3 regions of the Streptomyces sp. NPDC053541 genome follow, and region 1 is predicted to be linked to each of the others. Evidence: riboswitches for the same ligand, from Rfam matches in the RefSeq annotation. Region 1 holds a riboswitch; each other region holds the start of a gene.
The links. A riboswitch is a leader RNA that binds a small molecule or an ion and turns the genes downstream of it on or off. The one in region 1 is predicted to bind cyclic di-AMP.
Positions count from the first base shown of each region.

Region 2: linked by a shared signal. The riboswitch ahead of ACIGW2_RS13725 (M23 family metallopeptidase) and the one ahead of ACIGW2_RS08855 (transglycosylase SLT domain-containing protein) in region 1 are both predicted to bind cyclic di-AMP.
Region 3: linked by a shared signal. The riboswitch ahead of ACIGW2_RS31015 (transglycosylase family protein) and the one ahead of ACIGW2_RS08855 (transglycosylase SLT domain-containing protein) in region 1 are both predicted to bind cyclic di-AMP.

Region 1 is NZ_JBITXM010000003.1:366,670-371,221, reverse strand. Features, by position in the region: gene modA (molybdate ABC transporter substrate-binding protein) at 1-432, shown strand, start outside; gene ACIGW2_RS08860 (polysaccharide deacetylase family protein) at 486-1,310, opposite strand; gene ACIGW2_RS08855 (transglycosylase SLT domain-containing protein) at 1,470-2,360, opposite strand; cyclic di-AMP (ydaO/yuaA leader) riboswitch at 2,364-2,518, opposite strand; gene ACIGW2_RS08850 (aldo/keto reductase) at 2,899-3,891, opposite strand; gene ACIGW2_RS08845 (hypothetical protein) at 4,542-4,552, shown strand, end outside.
Region 2 is NZ_JBITXM010000004.1:669,375-673,926, reverse strand. Features, by position in the region: gene ACIGW2_RS13735 (PrsW family intramembrane metalloprotease) at 1-390, shown strand, start outside; gene ACIGW2_RS13730 (aldo/keto reductase) at 543-1,508, opposite strand; gene ACIGW2_RS13725 (M23 family metallopeptidase) at 1,650-2,744, opposite strand; cyclic di-AMP (ydaO/yuaA leader) riboswitch at 2,756-2,902, opposite strand; gene ACIGW2_RS13720 (PP2C family protein-serine/threonine phosphatase) at 3,150-4,418, opposite strand; gene ACIGW2_RS13715 (MFS transporter) at 4,478-4,552, opposite strand, start outside.
Region 3 is NZ_JBITXM010000013.1:79,796-84,347, reverse strand. Features, by position in the region: gene ACIGW2_RS31025 (cytochrome P450) at 1-154, shown strand, start outside; gene ACIGW2_RS31020 (transglycosylase family protein) at 269-1,342, shown strand; cyclic di-AMP (ydaO/yuaA leader) riboswitch at 1,602-1,776, shown strand; gene ACIGW2_RS31015 (transglycosylase family protein) at 1,780-2,499, shown strand; gene eno (phosphopyruvate hydratase) at 2,783-4,069, shown strand; gene ACIGW2_RS31005 (septum formation initiator family protein) at 4,194-4,552, shown strand, end outside.

The DNA of each region.
Region 1 (4,552 bases):
AACCGGCTCGTCATCGCCACCGGCGAGGGCAACCCGCTCAAGATCGACGAGCTGAAGGACCTCGCCGACGCCGGGGTCAAGGTGGTGCTCGCCGCGCCCGAGGTGCCGGCGGGCAAGTACAGCAAGCAGATCCTGGACCGGCAGCGGCTGACGGTGAAGCCCGTCTCCCAGGAGCCCAACGTGCGGGCCGTCCTGAGCAAGGTCGAGCTCGGCGAGGCCGACGCCGGTCTCGTCTACCGGACGGACGCCGAGAGCGCCGCGGACAAGGTCGACGCCGTCGACATCCCGGACGCGCAGAACGCCGTCGCCCGGTACCCCGCCGCGACGCTCAAGGACTCGCGGCACGCGGAGGCCGCCGCCGCGTTCGTCGCCTGGCTGTCCTCGCCCGAGGCACAGAAGATCCTCCGGGAGGCCGGCTTCCAGCAGCCCTGACCGGAGCCGGTCAGGGCTGAACAGGACCGATCAGGGCCGGCCCGTACGGGCCGTCAGGGCGTGGTGCGGACGGGGAAGCTGGCCGGGTGACCCTGCTCCTTGAGCCAGGGCAGGATCTGCCGGAGGGCCTCGACGGTCTGGGTGCGGTCGCCGCCGCCGTCGTGGAAGAGGATCGTCGGGCCGTTGGAGAGCTCGCTCTTCACGGTGTTGACGATGGCCGCGGTGCCGGGCAGCTCGAAGTCCTTGGTGTCCACGTTCCAGCCGAGCGGGCGCATGCCCTCGGCCGCGGCGATCTTCCGGCTGTCCGGGGTGAAGGCGCCGCCGGGGGCACGGTAGTACTCGACCTTCGCGCCGCCGGCCGCCTCCTCGATCAGGCGCTTGGCGTCGAGGATCTGCTGCTTCTGGTACGCGACCGGCTTCTTGTCCATGGTGGTGTCGTGGTCCATGGTGTGGTCGCACAGCCGGTGGCCCTCGGCGACGACCCGCTTCACCAGCTGCGGGTGCTCCTGGGCGTGGGGCCCGACCATGCAGAAGGTGGCCTTGACGCCGTTCTCCTTGAGGATGTCGAGCATCCGGGGCGTCCAGCGCGGGTCGGGACCGTCGTCGATGGTGATGCTCACCGACGTCCCGCCGGCCTCGGTGGCGTGCGCGATGCTCTCCGGCACCTTCGCGGGCTTCACCTGGGCCGGGCCCTTGCCGTCCTGCGCGGGCGGAGCCGGCTGCTCCTGGCGCGAGCCCGCGCCGGCGCCCCCGCCCGCGTCCGCACGCGCCTCCGCCTCCGTGTCCGACAGCACGGCGGCCCCCCAGGCGGCCAGACTCAGCGCGATCGCCGAAGCGACCGCTGCTATCTGCGGCTTGTACGTGCCCTTCAGCCCCATGTGGTGCCCACTCCCCGTGTCTCTCCCGACGGATCCCGCTGGAGAGGACGGACGAAAGGCCGAGAAGGTTTCACCTGATCGAGTGAGATGAGTCGTCAGGTGGGCGAGCGCGGCTTGCCGTGTCCGCGGATGCCGGGTGCGGCATCCGCGGACGGTGCGTCAGTAGGCGCCGAAGACGTTGTCGATGGAGCCGTAGCGGTCGGCGGCGTAGTTGCAGGCCGCGGTGATGTTGGCGACCGGGTCGTACGGGTCGAAGGAGGTGCCGGCCACGTGGTAGGCACGGAAGGTGGGGTCGATCACCTGGAGCAGGCCCTTGGACGGGGTGCCGGCGGCGGCGTTGGAGTCCCAGTTGTTGATGGCCTGGGGGTTGCCGGAGGACTCGCGCATGATGTTGCGGTAGATGCCGTCGAAGCTGCCGGGGATGCCCTCGCGGGCCATGATGTCCAGGGACTCGCGGATCCAGCCCTCCAGGTTGTCCGCGTACGTGTAGCCGGCGGAGGAGGCGGAACCGGCCGAGGTCGCGACGGCCTGGACCGCCTTCGGCTGCGCGGCCTTCGCGGAGGCGGCGGCGCCGCCGCTCGTGGCGGTGGCGGCCTTGGCCGCGGTCCTGGGGGCGGCCTTGGTGGCGGCCTTGGTGGCGGCCTTGGTGGCTCCGCTCCCGCCCGCGGCGACGGTGAGCCGCTGGCCGGGGTGGATCAGCCGCGGGTCGCCGCCCACGACGTGGCGGTTGTCCTTGTAGAGCTTCTTCCAGCCGCCGCGCACCCCGTACTTCCCGGCGATCTTCGACAGCGAGTCACCGGCCACGACGGAATACTTCACCGGCGCCCCGTGCACGGACGCGGGGGCCGCGGCGGGAGCCGTGCGGGCCACCTGCTTTGCCACTGCGACGGTCTGGGCGACGGTCGGGGCGGTCTGCGGAGTGGCCGCGCCCGCCGTGCCGGCGGCGGCCAGCGGCAGGGCGAGGGCGGCGCTGCCGGTGAGGCCGACGGCGGCGATGCCACGGGTGAGCGGGGTGTTCTTCGGACGGCGGTGCTTGCCGGTTCCACGCATGGCGAGTCCTCTCCTTCGCCTGCGAGGTGAGCTGTCGGGTTCGGGCAGGAGATGCCCGGCCGCTGCGCGCGGCTTCACCCCGAGCCGTCCCCGGAGGACCGGGGCCGGCGGAGAACGTGGGTCCCCCGCTCCTGCCGGAAGGGTGGTGAGTGCGGTCGACCGGGCGGCGGCAGGATTCGGCGTTTCCGTCCGGTTTCCGGGCGACCGTATGCGAAGACAAATATCGAAAACAAGACGCGAATTCATTCCACCGAATTGATCGGCCGGGGAATTCGAAAGGATCATTCCACCCGCTCCGGACCCCTTCCCCAATTCTTCGCGGCACGGGCCTTCCTGACGTCCCGGCAGCCTTCGCGGGCCTTCCCGGGGAAGGGCGCGGAGTGACCCACCTCACCCCGCTCCGCGCCGTGCCGCACCGTTCGCCTTTTCCCCTCGAATGGCCCCCTTCAGGAATCACTTCGGCATTTCGGCATTGCAGGGCAATAAGCGGACATCGCCCGTTTTGCCAGCTATCGGCCCGGCGGTCCCGGGGCCGGACTCAGGACCAGGCGAGTCGGGCGCGGTGCCGCCAGTAGACGCCGGGCTCTCCCGCCAGGGCGTCGAGCGCGGCGAGGTCCGCCGGGCCGAGGGAGAGCCGGGCGGCGGTGAGGTTGGAGGCCAGCTGCTCCTCGGTCGCGGCGCCCGAGAGCACCACGTCGGCCCAGGGGCGCGCGGCCGCCGCGGCCAGGGCCACGGCGTCGGCGCCGGCCCCGGTGCGGGCGGCGACCGCACGGAGCGCGGCGGTGTCCGCGCCGGTGGCGTTGCGCCCGGCGAGCCGGCCGTTGGCCAGCGCCTCCTTCACCACCACGAGCCAGCCGGCCTCGTGCGCCTCGGCGAGCGCCGGGCCCGCGGAGGGTTCGAGCAGGTTCCAGGTGGCCTGCACGGCGGTGAAGAGCGGCCGGCCCGCGACGCTCACCTTCCGCGCCGCCCGGATCGTCCCGGCCTGCGCCGGGCCGCTGGTGGACAGCCCGACCCGTACCCCCTCGGCGGCGAGGTCCGCGAGCCGGGCGTGCAGTGCCGGGTCCGTGAGCGCGGGACTGTCCGGGGTGACCGAGTGGACCAGGTACACGTCGAGACGGCGCCCGAGCAGGGCGCGGGTCTCCGCTGCCTGGCGCTCGAACACGGCCACGGAGTGTTCCTTCACCTCGTGCGCGGCGACGCCGGAGACGCGCCAGTCGGCGGTGTAGGTGTAGCCCCACTTGCTGCCGACCGTGACCGCCGCGGCCGCCTCCGGGCGCGCGTCCAGCCAGCCGGCGAGGAACTCCTCGGCACGCCCGTAGGAGCGGGCCGTGTCGAAGTAGCGCACGCCGGCCGCGTACGCGGCGTCGAGGAGGGCGTGCGTGCGGTCCCGGAGCGCCGCGACGCTCCGCTCGCCGGGAAGGTCCAGCTCTCGCCCGAGCGTGATGTAGCCGGGCCGCCCGACGGCGGCGGTCCCGAGTCCGAAGCGCGCGAGCGGGCCGGCGGTGGCGGGCGTGACGGCGTCGGCCGGCATGGCGGAATCCCTTCGGCGGTCCACGGGCGGTCGGCGGTGCGCCGACCCGTACCCGACCTTAGGCCGTCCCTTCCGGGTCTTGCCGGGCTGCCGGCTCCCCCAGAGCTTCCCCTGGGTGGGGGTCCCCGGCGGAGCCTGGGAGGGCGCCCCCAGCACCGCGCTCGACGCGTCGTCGCCGGTCGCCGACGGCCCCCTGGGCTTCACCCATGGGCCCCGCGTCGCGTCCGCCCCCTCGGCCTGGCGGCCGGGGAGGTGGGTGGCCCACCTCCGCCGTGTGCTCTTCCCCCGGACCCCGGCGGGCCCGCGGAGACCCCATGCACCGGCCGCCGCTCTCCCCCCTAGCCCTTCGGGCACGGGAGGTGCGCCCGCTCATCCGGCCCGACCCGAAAGTCACGACCCAACGGCGCCGCCCGACCCGGCCCGTGCCCGGCCCTCCGGGCGCGGTGCGGCGCCCCCTCCACCCGTCGGCGGGCCACCGGGTCCCACGCCGTGGGCCCCGGCCGGGCGGGCATCAGAACCGGCCACCCCTCCGCCGCCGGGCAACCCCGTCCCTCCCTCCTCCGTCCTCCGGGATCAAGAGGGACGCCCCCCGGGGGAACGCGGGGCGTCCGCAAGCGTGCTGGACGAGACCGATCGTGAGGATGAACGCCTTGATACGTGT
Region 2 (4,552 bases), on a different contig from region 1:
CGGCAGAAGGAGCTGCGGACGATATCCGGCGAGCTCCCGGCCTACGCGACGGCCGGCTGGCTCGCCCTCGACGAACCGCTCGCGCTCTCCTCGATGCGGGCCCGCTCGATGGCCCGCGGCTACGCGGCCCGCACCTTCGGCAAGCCGGGCGCACGGGCCGTCGGCGAGTACGAGGCCTTCGCCACCACCCTGGCCTTCCTGCGGCACCGGGCCCGCCGCGGACTGGCCCCGCAGGACTTCACCGCCCGCGAGCAGGAGCTGCTGCACCACCTGTGGCAGCGCCGCCAGGTGGCCTCCCCGGCCCTGACCTACGCGGCCCGGGCGACCGGCCGGGTCTGGGCGCCGCCGCAGTACCTGGACTACGGCGGCTACAACCCGTACCGGAGCTAGCCGGACCGCAGCCGCGGCCGACGGACCGCAGGCGGGCAGACCGCATACGGCTGACGGGCAGACGGGCAGACGGCGGACCGCCCACCGCACCGGCCGCACCGGCCGCGCGAGCCGCGCGGCCCCGGGACCCCCGCCCCCGGCTCCGGCCCCGCTCAGGCCTCGGAGGCCTCAGATGCCTCGGAGGCCTCGGTCAGGGTGGCCAGCTCGGCCTCGGTGAGCTCCAGGTCGGCGACCGCGACGAGGGCCGGGAGCTGCTCGACCGTACGGGCCGAGGCGATCGGCGCGGCGACGGTGGGGCGGGAGGCGAGCCAGGCGAGGGCGACGGTGGCGGGCTCGGCGCCGCGCGCCTCGGCGACCGCGTCCAGGGCGGCGAGCACCCGCTGCCCGCGCTCGGTCTCGGCGAGCGCGGCGGCCCGCGGGGCGCGGACGCTGTCGACGACCTTGCCGGGGCGGTACTTGCCGGTGAGGAAGCCGGACGCCAGGCCGTAGTACGGCACGGCCGCGAGGCCGCCCTGCCGGGCGACGTCGAGCAGCGGGCCCTCGTAGGTCTCGCGGGAGACCAGGTTGTAGTGCGGCTGGAGGGCGACGTAGCGGGCGAGGCCCTCGGCCTCGGCGAAGTCGAGCGAGGCCCGCAGCCGCTCGGGGGAGATGTTGGAGGCGGCGACGGCACGCACCTTGCCGTCCTTCACCAGCTGGTCCAGGGCGGTGACGATCTCCTCCACCGGCACCGACTCGTCGTCGAAGTGCGTGTAGTAGAGGTCGATGTGGTCGGTGCCGAGCCGGCGCAGCGACTCCTCGGCGGCGGCCTTGATGGTCGCGGCGCTCAGGCCCTTGAAGTCCGGGTGGGCGCCGACCTTGGTGGCGACGAGGATGTCCGAGCGGTTGCCCCGGGAGGCCAGCCAGCGGCCGATCACCGTCTCGGACTCGCCGCCCCGGTTGCCCTCGGCCCAGGCCGAGTAGACGTCGGCGGTGTCGACGAAGTTGCCGCCGGCGGCGACGTAGGCGTCGAGCACGGCGAAGGACTGCGCTTCGTCGGCGCTCCAGCCGAAGACGTTGCCACCGAGGGCGAGCGGGAAGACATGCAGGTCGGAGGTGCCGAGACGGCGGAGTGAAGTCATGAAGAGATCAACTCCGCCCGCCGGTCACGCTATTCCGGACCGACCCCGCACAGGCACCACGCACCGCGCGCCCAGCGCACCGCGCGCCACCCACTCAGCGGCGGCGCCACCCACTCAGCACCGGCGCCCCGGACCCGCGCCCTAGACGGACAGGCCCTTGGAGCGCAGCCAGGCGGCCGGGTCGATGCCGTCGCCGGACGGGGTGTGCACCTCGAGGTGGAGGTGGGGGCCGGTGACGTTGCCGGTGGCGCCGACGCGGCCGATGGTCTCGCCGGTGCCGACGGACTGGCCGACGCCGACGGTCATGGAGGAGAGGTGGCAGTACCAGACCTCGGTGCCGTCCGCCATCTCCAGGACGATCCGGTAGCCGTAGGCGCCGGACCAGCCGGCCGACTTCACGGTGGCGCCGTGGACGGCCTTGACCGGGGTGCCGGTGGGGGCGGCGAAGTCCAGTCCGGTGTGGTAGCCGGAGGACCACATGGAGCCGGCCTCGCCGTAGGTGGAGGTGATCGTGTACGAGGTGGTCGGCAGCGCGTAGCTGGCGGCGAGCTGGGCCAGGCGCTCGGCCTCGGCCTTCGCCGCGGCCTCCTCCTCGGCCTTGCGCTTCGCCTCGGCGGCCGCCTTCTCCGCCGCGTCCGCCTTGGCCTGGGCCTCGGCCGCCGCCTTCTCGGCCGCGAGCTTCTCCGCGGCCTCCTTCTCGGCGGCGTCGGCGACGGCCTGCTGCTGCTCGGCCTGCTGGAGGATCCGGGCGCGCAGCGCCTCGCCCGCGTCGGCGGTCGTCCGCGTCCCGGTCGCCGCGTTGCCGGCGCTCTGCGGGGCGGCGTCGGGGGTGGTGTAGGTCAGCGCGGTGAGCGGCTGGGCGGCGTTGCCCGCGGCCTCGGAGCCGGAGTCCTCGTGGTCGTCGGAGGCGCCGATGAGCTCGCCGACGCCGGGCAGGTCCGCGGCGTCGGGCAGGTCGACGTCCGGCAGGGCTATCGAGACCGGGGGCTTCTGCTGCGCGGTGGCCAGACCGCCGGCGCCGACGGCGGCGATGACGCCGACGCCGAGGACGGTGGAGGAACGCGCGAAGTTGGAGCGCTGCTTGACGACACGGTGGCGTCCGCCGGAGCGGTTCTGCGCGCGCAGGGAGTCCTCGGTGGGGTTCCACTCCTCCGTGCCCCCGTCCAGGGCGCCCGGCGCAGCGGCGGCGTCGTAGGAGGCGAAGGGGGTTTGCGGAGCAGGGGTGTTGGACGCCACGGAGGCGCTCTCCTTTCCTTCCTTCTCGCCTACCGGGTTAGCTGACGGGTTCGGAGCAGGAAGGTCTCCTACGGGCGTGCCGCACGGGTGCGGTGGGGCCCGATTCACCCCAAGTGGTGGTTCCCCGGTTCCCTTGCGGGATTCGGCGCACGCGCACGGTGCCGTCTCTTGCGACGGCTGTGACGACCGCGCTGCGTTATCGAACGTTAATAGACACGGCCCTCCGATTCCAAGCCGTTCCCCTTGATCATTAGCTGAATTGGGAGGGAATCGCCCGAGTTGAACGCCCTTCAGAAACACAGGCGTTCACAGAAGGAATCTGACGTTGAGTCAATTGTTATCGGAGGGAGACCCTTCGACTACGGCCTGTCATCGGTGCCACGAGCGTCCTGCCCGGCACCACTGTCACCGCCGCGCACCGCTCCCACTCCCGTCCCCGCTCCCACTCCCGGTCCCGCCCCGGGTCCCGGTCCCTGTCCCGCCCCGGGCGCCACTGTCCCCCGGCACCACCGGCATGGTGCGTCGCCGCTCCGGCTGCCCCGCCGCCGGGCGGGCCACCGCGAGCAGCGCCATGTCGTCCGTCGTCGCCCCGCCCGTGTGCCGCCGCACATCGGCCACCAGCGCGTCGAGCAACTCCTCCGGCCCCGGGAAGAGGCGCCCCGCGAGCCGCCCCTTCGGGTCGTAGAACTCGCCCGCCGCGTCCCGCGCCTCCGACAGCCCGTCCGTGTAGAAGAGCAGCGTCGCCCCCGGCGGATACGGCGACACGTCCACCCGGTCCGGCCAGACCGCCAACTCCCCCATGCCCAGCGGCAGTGCCGCCTCGCTCGGCAGCAGGGGCTCGACGCCGCCGTCCGCGTGCAGCAGCAGCGGCTCCGGATGCCCGCGGTTGACCACCCGGACCACCCGGTCACCGCCCGGGATCTCGGCCAGCACCGCCGTCGTGAACCCCTCGAAGGCGTCCAGCCCGGTCCGCCGCGTGCCTTCCCGGGCCAGCGCCCGCTCCAGCCGCTCGGCCACCTCCTCCAGGGTGGCCTCCTGTTCGGCCGCCTCCCGGAAGGCGCCGATGACCACCGCCACCGCCTCGACCGCGTCGAGCCCCTTGCCCCGCACGTCGCCGACCACCAGCCGTACCCCGAAGGGCGTGTCCTGGACCGCGAACAGGTCGCCGCCGATGAACGCGTCGGCCTGCGCCGCCTCGTACCGCGCCGCGATCTGCAGCCCGCCGATCCGCTCGGCCGGCGCCGGCAGCACCGCCCGCTGCGCCGTCTCGGCGATCACCCGGGCCGAGGCCAGCCGCTCCCCGCTGCGCCGCACCACCCGGCTGACCAGCACCGCCAGCGCCGAGACCGTGGCGACCGTCAGGGACTCCGTGAGGGCCGGGATCGTGTCGGCCGTCGCGTTGTAGTTGTGCAGCCCGACGCACGCCAGGACCGCCGCGATCCCGGTCAGCAGCGTCGTCAGGGTCGAGAAGAAGGGAGCGGCGATCAGCGGCGCCGCCGCGTACATGGGGGCGGCGGTGAACGCGGGCGGGGTCATCAGGTCGTAGACCACCCCGCCGACGATCACCAGCGGCGGCAGCGCCCGCAGGAAGCGCCGGGCACCGCGGTACGGCCCGGGGTCGGCGCCCGCAGGCCCGCCCCGCGCCCCACCCGGCGCTCCCGCTGCTCGCGCCACCTGTGCTCTCCCTGGATGCGCCCGGCCGCGGACACCACCGCGACCACCCCAGGGTGCCGTCAGCCCGTGCGGGTCGGCGACTCCTCCTCGGCCGACTGGCGTACGGCGGGGCGCTCCGCGAGCCGCCCGCCGCG
Region 3 (4,552 bases), on a different contig from region 1:
GCAGACGGCGCTGGCGACCCTGCTGACTCGCCTGCCGGACCTGCGACTCGGGGCCGATCCGGCCGAACTCCGGTGGCGCGGCGGGCTCATCATGCGTGGCCTGCGCACGCTTCCGGTCGCGTTCAGCGCTTCCCACAAAACGTCCGCGAACTGACGGGGCGTCAATGCTGTGATCTTCGCGTGATCTGCGCTGCATCGACTTGTGACGTGCGTTCGAATGCCGCTACGTTCACCAGCAGTCTCAGCAGTCACGCGAAAGGCACTCCGCATGCGCTCCGGAAACGGACGTCACCGCAGACCCCGCCAGGCCCCCGCGCTCGTCGTCGCGGCGGGTGTGACCGGCTCGGCCATGGCGCTGCCGTTGCTCGCCACCGGCTCCGCCTCCGCCGCCGACGCGGCGACCTGGGACCGGGTCGCCGAGTGCGAGTCGGGCGGCGCGTGGAGCGCCAACTTCGGCAACGGCCTCTACGGCGGGCTCCAGTTCACCCAGGAGGGGTGGGAGCGGCACGGCGGCCTGGCCTACGCGCCGAGCGCGGACCTGGCGAGCCGGGCCCAGCAGATCGCCGTCGCGGACAAGGCGTTCGCCGCGGGCGACACCCAGTGGGCCACCTGCGCGCCGATCGCCGGCCTGACCCACGACGGCAGGACCCCGAACGTCGACCCGGGCCCGGGCGTCACGCCCGCGGAGCCCACCGGCCCGCTCCCGGAGTCCAACCGCACCGACGGCCTGCCCGGCACCTCGACCGGCACCGCCGCCGGCTCCGGCGGCACCACCACCGCCCCCTCGGCCGGGACGACCGCTCCGGCGACCCCGGCCGCCCCCGCGACGCCCGCCACGCCCTCCACCGGAGCCGGCACCGGCACCCCGTCGGCCCCCGGCTCCACCCCCGGGTCCACGACCGCGCCCGCCACCCCGGCGACCCCCGCGAGCCCGGCCACGCCCGGCCTCCCGGGTCTCCCCGGCACCCCCGGCGCCTCGGATCCGACGACCTCCGCCCCCGCGCCCGGCACGGGCCGGCACCGGGGTGACGCCGCGACAGATGAAACGGACACAACGGGCGGAACAGTCGAGTCCGGACGTCACGCCGCGCCCGCTGACGGGGCGAAGGGTGACGCGACCGGCGGTAACGGGGCGAACGATTCGGGCACCTCGGACAAGGCGGGCGAATACCTCGTCAAGCCGGGTGACAGTCTGTCGGGCATTGCGCAGGAGAACGGCCTGCTCGGTGGCTGGACCGCCCTCTACGACGCCAACAAGGAAACGGTCGGCTCTGACCCCGACCTCATCCTCCCTGGTCAGAGCCTGGAGTTGGGCCCCGAATCGACCGCGCCCGCGAAGTAGTTCAGGGCCATATGTCCGGTTCTGTGCAAGTGAGACATGAGTCTCTCTTCCCGAACTGGCGTGTCACGCCCGCAAACTTTGCTCATCGCACCCCTCACCTGGGCAAACAGGACCTGACGGGGTGCAAGTAGGGGCGATTTTTCCGGGTTGAGGGTCTTTGAACTTCTCCCGGGTCTCTGTCTACGGTCGTCACCGCTCGCCACCGCGGGCCCCGTCGACCGGTACGCCGAATCCTGCCGCCGATCCGATGGGAACAGTCGTCGCGCAAGCGCCGAAGGCAGGAGCGGGGGACCCAAGGTAGGTGCCGTCCCCGGCCGCCCGAGACGGGCGGCCGGCGACCGGCTTGGGGTGAAGCCGCGTGCAAGGACACGCGGCCGGGCAGCTCACTCGCCCGAACCCGACAGCTCACCTCGCAGGCGTCGGTGAGGAGAACTTCCATGCTGCTTTCCGGCAAGGGCAAACACCGTCGTGCCTTCAAGGCCACCCGCGCCGTCGCCCTCGTCGGCGTGGCCGGCGTCGCCGTCGCCGCCCCGCTGATGACCGCGGGCTCCGCCTCGGCCGCCACCGCCTCCGAGTGGGACGCCGTCGCCCAGTGCGAGTCCGGCGGCAACTGGTCCATCAACACCGGCAACGGCTTCTACGGCGGCCTGCAGTTCACCAACTCCACCTGGGCCGCCTTCGGTGGCACCGCCTACGCCCCGCGCGCCGACCTCGCCTCGAAGGCGCAGCAGATCGCCGTCGCCGAGAAGGTCCTCGCGGGCCAGGGCAAGGGCGCCTGGCCGAGCTGTGGCGTGGGCCTCTCCAGCGCCTCGTACGACGGCGGCTCCGCCTCCTCGGACAGCGGCTCCACCGCCGAGCGCTCCACCGAGCAGCCGACCACCCGCAGCGAGCAGCGCCAGGCCCCGAAGCAGGCCGCCCCGAAGCAGGCCGCTCCGAAGAGCACCAAGAAGAGCGCGCAGAAGACCGTCACCACCCCGACCGGCAAGAAGGTCAAGAAGGGCGACGGCGAGTACAAGGTCGTCCCCGGCGACACCCTCAGCAAGATCGCCCAGGCGCACGGTGTCAAGGGCGGCTGGGCGAAGCTCTTCGAGCTGAACAAGGACGTCGTCCAGGACGCCGACCTGATCTACCCGGGTCAGCAGCTCCACCTGAAGTAGTCCCGGAGCACCCGAGGCAGCGGGGGACGGTCCGGCGGTCGTCCCCTTCCTCCCCCTCCCCGCGGTGACCGACGAGGCCGGCCCGGAGCATCCCGCTCCGGGCCGGTTTCGTACTCCTCGGTAACCGGGGTCTTTCGCCCCCATACGCGTGCCCTTGGGTCCTTTTTCGTCCCAGGGGGCGGGCGCCCGGCTGGCCGGAGCCCCCGAGCCGGTTAGGCTCTTGTCGCAAGGCGAACGAGTCCTTGCCGCATGCGTCACAATCAGCGTCACATCCCAGAAGGAGATGCTCGTGCCGTCCATCGACGTCGTCGTAGCCCGGGAAATCCTGGACTCCCGAGGCAACCCCACGGTCGAGGTCGAGGTCGGCCTCGACGACGGCAGCACCGGCCGTGCTGCCGTTCCGTCCGGTGCCTCCACCGGTGCGTTCGAGGCCCTCGAGCTCCGCGACGGTGACCCCAACCGCTACCAGGGCAAGGGTGTCGAGAAGGCCGTTCTCGCCGTCATCGAGCAGATCGGCCCGGAGCTCGTCGGCTACGACGCCACCGAGCAGCGCCTGATCGACCAGGCGATGTTCGACCTGGACGCCACCCCGGACAAGTCCTCGCTCGGCGCCAACGCCATCCTCGGCGTCTCCCTCGCCGTGGCGCACGCCGCCTCCGAGGCCTCCGACCTGCCGCTCTTCCGCTACCTCGGCGGCCCGAACGCGCACCTGCTGCCCGTTCCGATGATGAACATCCTGAACGGCGGCTCGCACGCCGACTCCAACGTGGACATCCAGGAGTTCATGATCGCGCCGATCGGCGCCGAGTCCTTCTCCGAGGCCCTGCGCTGGGGCACCGAGGTCTACCACACCCTCAAGTCCGTCCTGAAGTCCAAGGGCCTGTCCACCGGCCTCGGCGACGAGGGCGGCTTCGCCCCCAACCTGGGGTCCAACCGCGAGGCCCTCGACCTCATCCTCGAGGCCATCAAGCAGGCCGGCTACGTGCCCGGCAAGGACATCGCGCTCGCGCTCGACTGCGCCGCCTCCGAGTTCTACAAGGACGGCAAGTACGAGTTCGAGGGCAAGGCCCGCTCCGCCGCCGAGATGACCGAGTACTACGAGGAGCTCGTCTCCGCGTACCCGCTCGTCTCCATCGAGGACCCGCTGTTCGAGGACGACTGGGCCGGCTGGAAGGTCATCACCGAGAAGCTCGGCTCCAAGGTCCAGCTCGTCGGCGACGACCTCTTCGTCACCAACCCGGAGCGCCTGGCCCGCGGCATCGAGGAGGGCTCCGCGAACGCCCTCCTGGTCAAGGTCAACCAGATCGGCTCGCTGACCGAGACCCTGGACGCCGTCGAGCTGGCCCAGCGCAACGGCTTCAAGTGCATGATGTCCCACCGCTCCGGCGAGACCGAGGACGTCACCATCGCCGACCTCGCCGTCGCCACCAACTGCGGCCAGATCAAGACCGGCGCCCCGGCCCGCTCCGAGCGCGTCGCCAAGTACAACCAGCTGCTGCGCATCGAGGAGATCCTCGACGACGCCGCCGTCTACGCCGGCCGCAGCGCCTTCCCGCGCTTCAAGGGCTGACATCCGGCGCTGACATCCAGCGCTGACACCGGCGCCGTGAGGCACCTCCGGACGTCCCCGCACTCGGTCCCGTACCGTGTGCGGGGACGCACGTTTGATCAGGTGACCAGGGGAGGCACGGGACATGGCAGTGAAGAACCGGGACCGGTTCTCGACCGCGACCCGGATCAGGCTGCTCGGCGAGCAGACCGCCGCCCGCGTCTACCGCTCCCAGACCCGCCGCCAGGCCCGCCGCTCCCGGCTCACCGGCCGCGCGGCCTTCCTGGCCCTCGTGGTCTGCTCGCTCGTGGTGGCGCTCGCCTACCCGATGCGGCAGTACGTCTCCCAGCAGGGCGAGATCGCCGACCAGAAGCGCAAGGCCGCCGAGGCGGCGAAACGGGTCGAGGAGCTGCGGGACGAGAAGGCCCGCCTCCAGGACCCGGCCTATGTGCGCCGGCTGGCCCGCGAGCACCTGCACTACGTGATGCCCGGCGAGACCGGCTT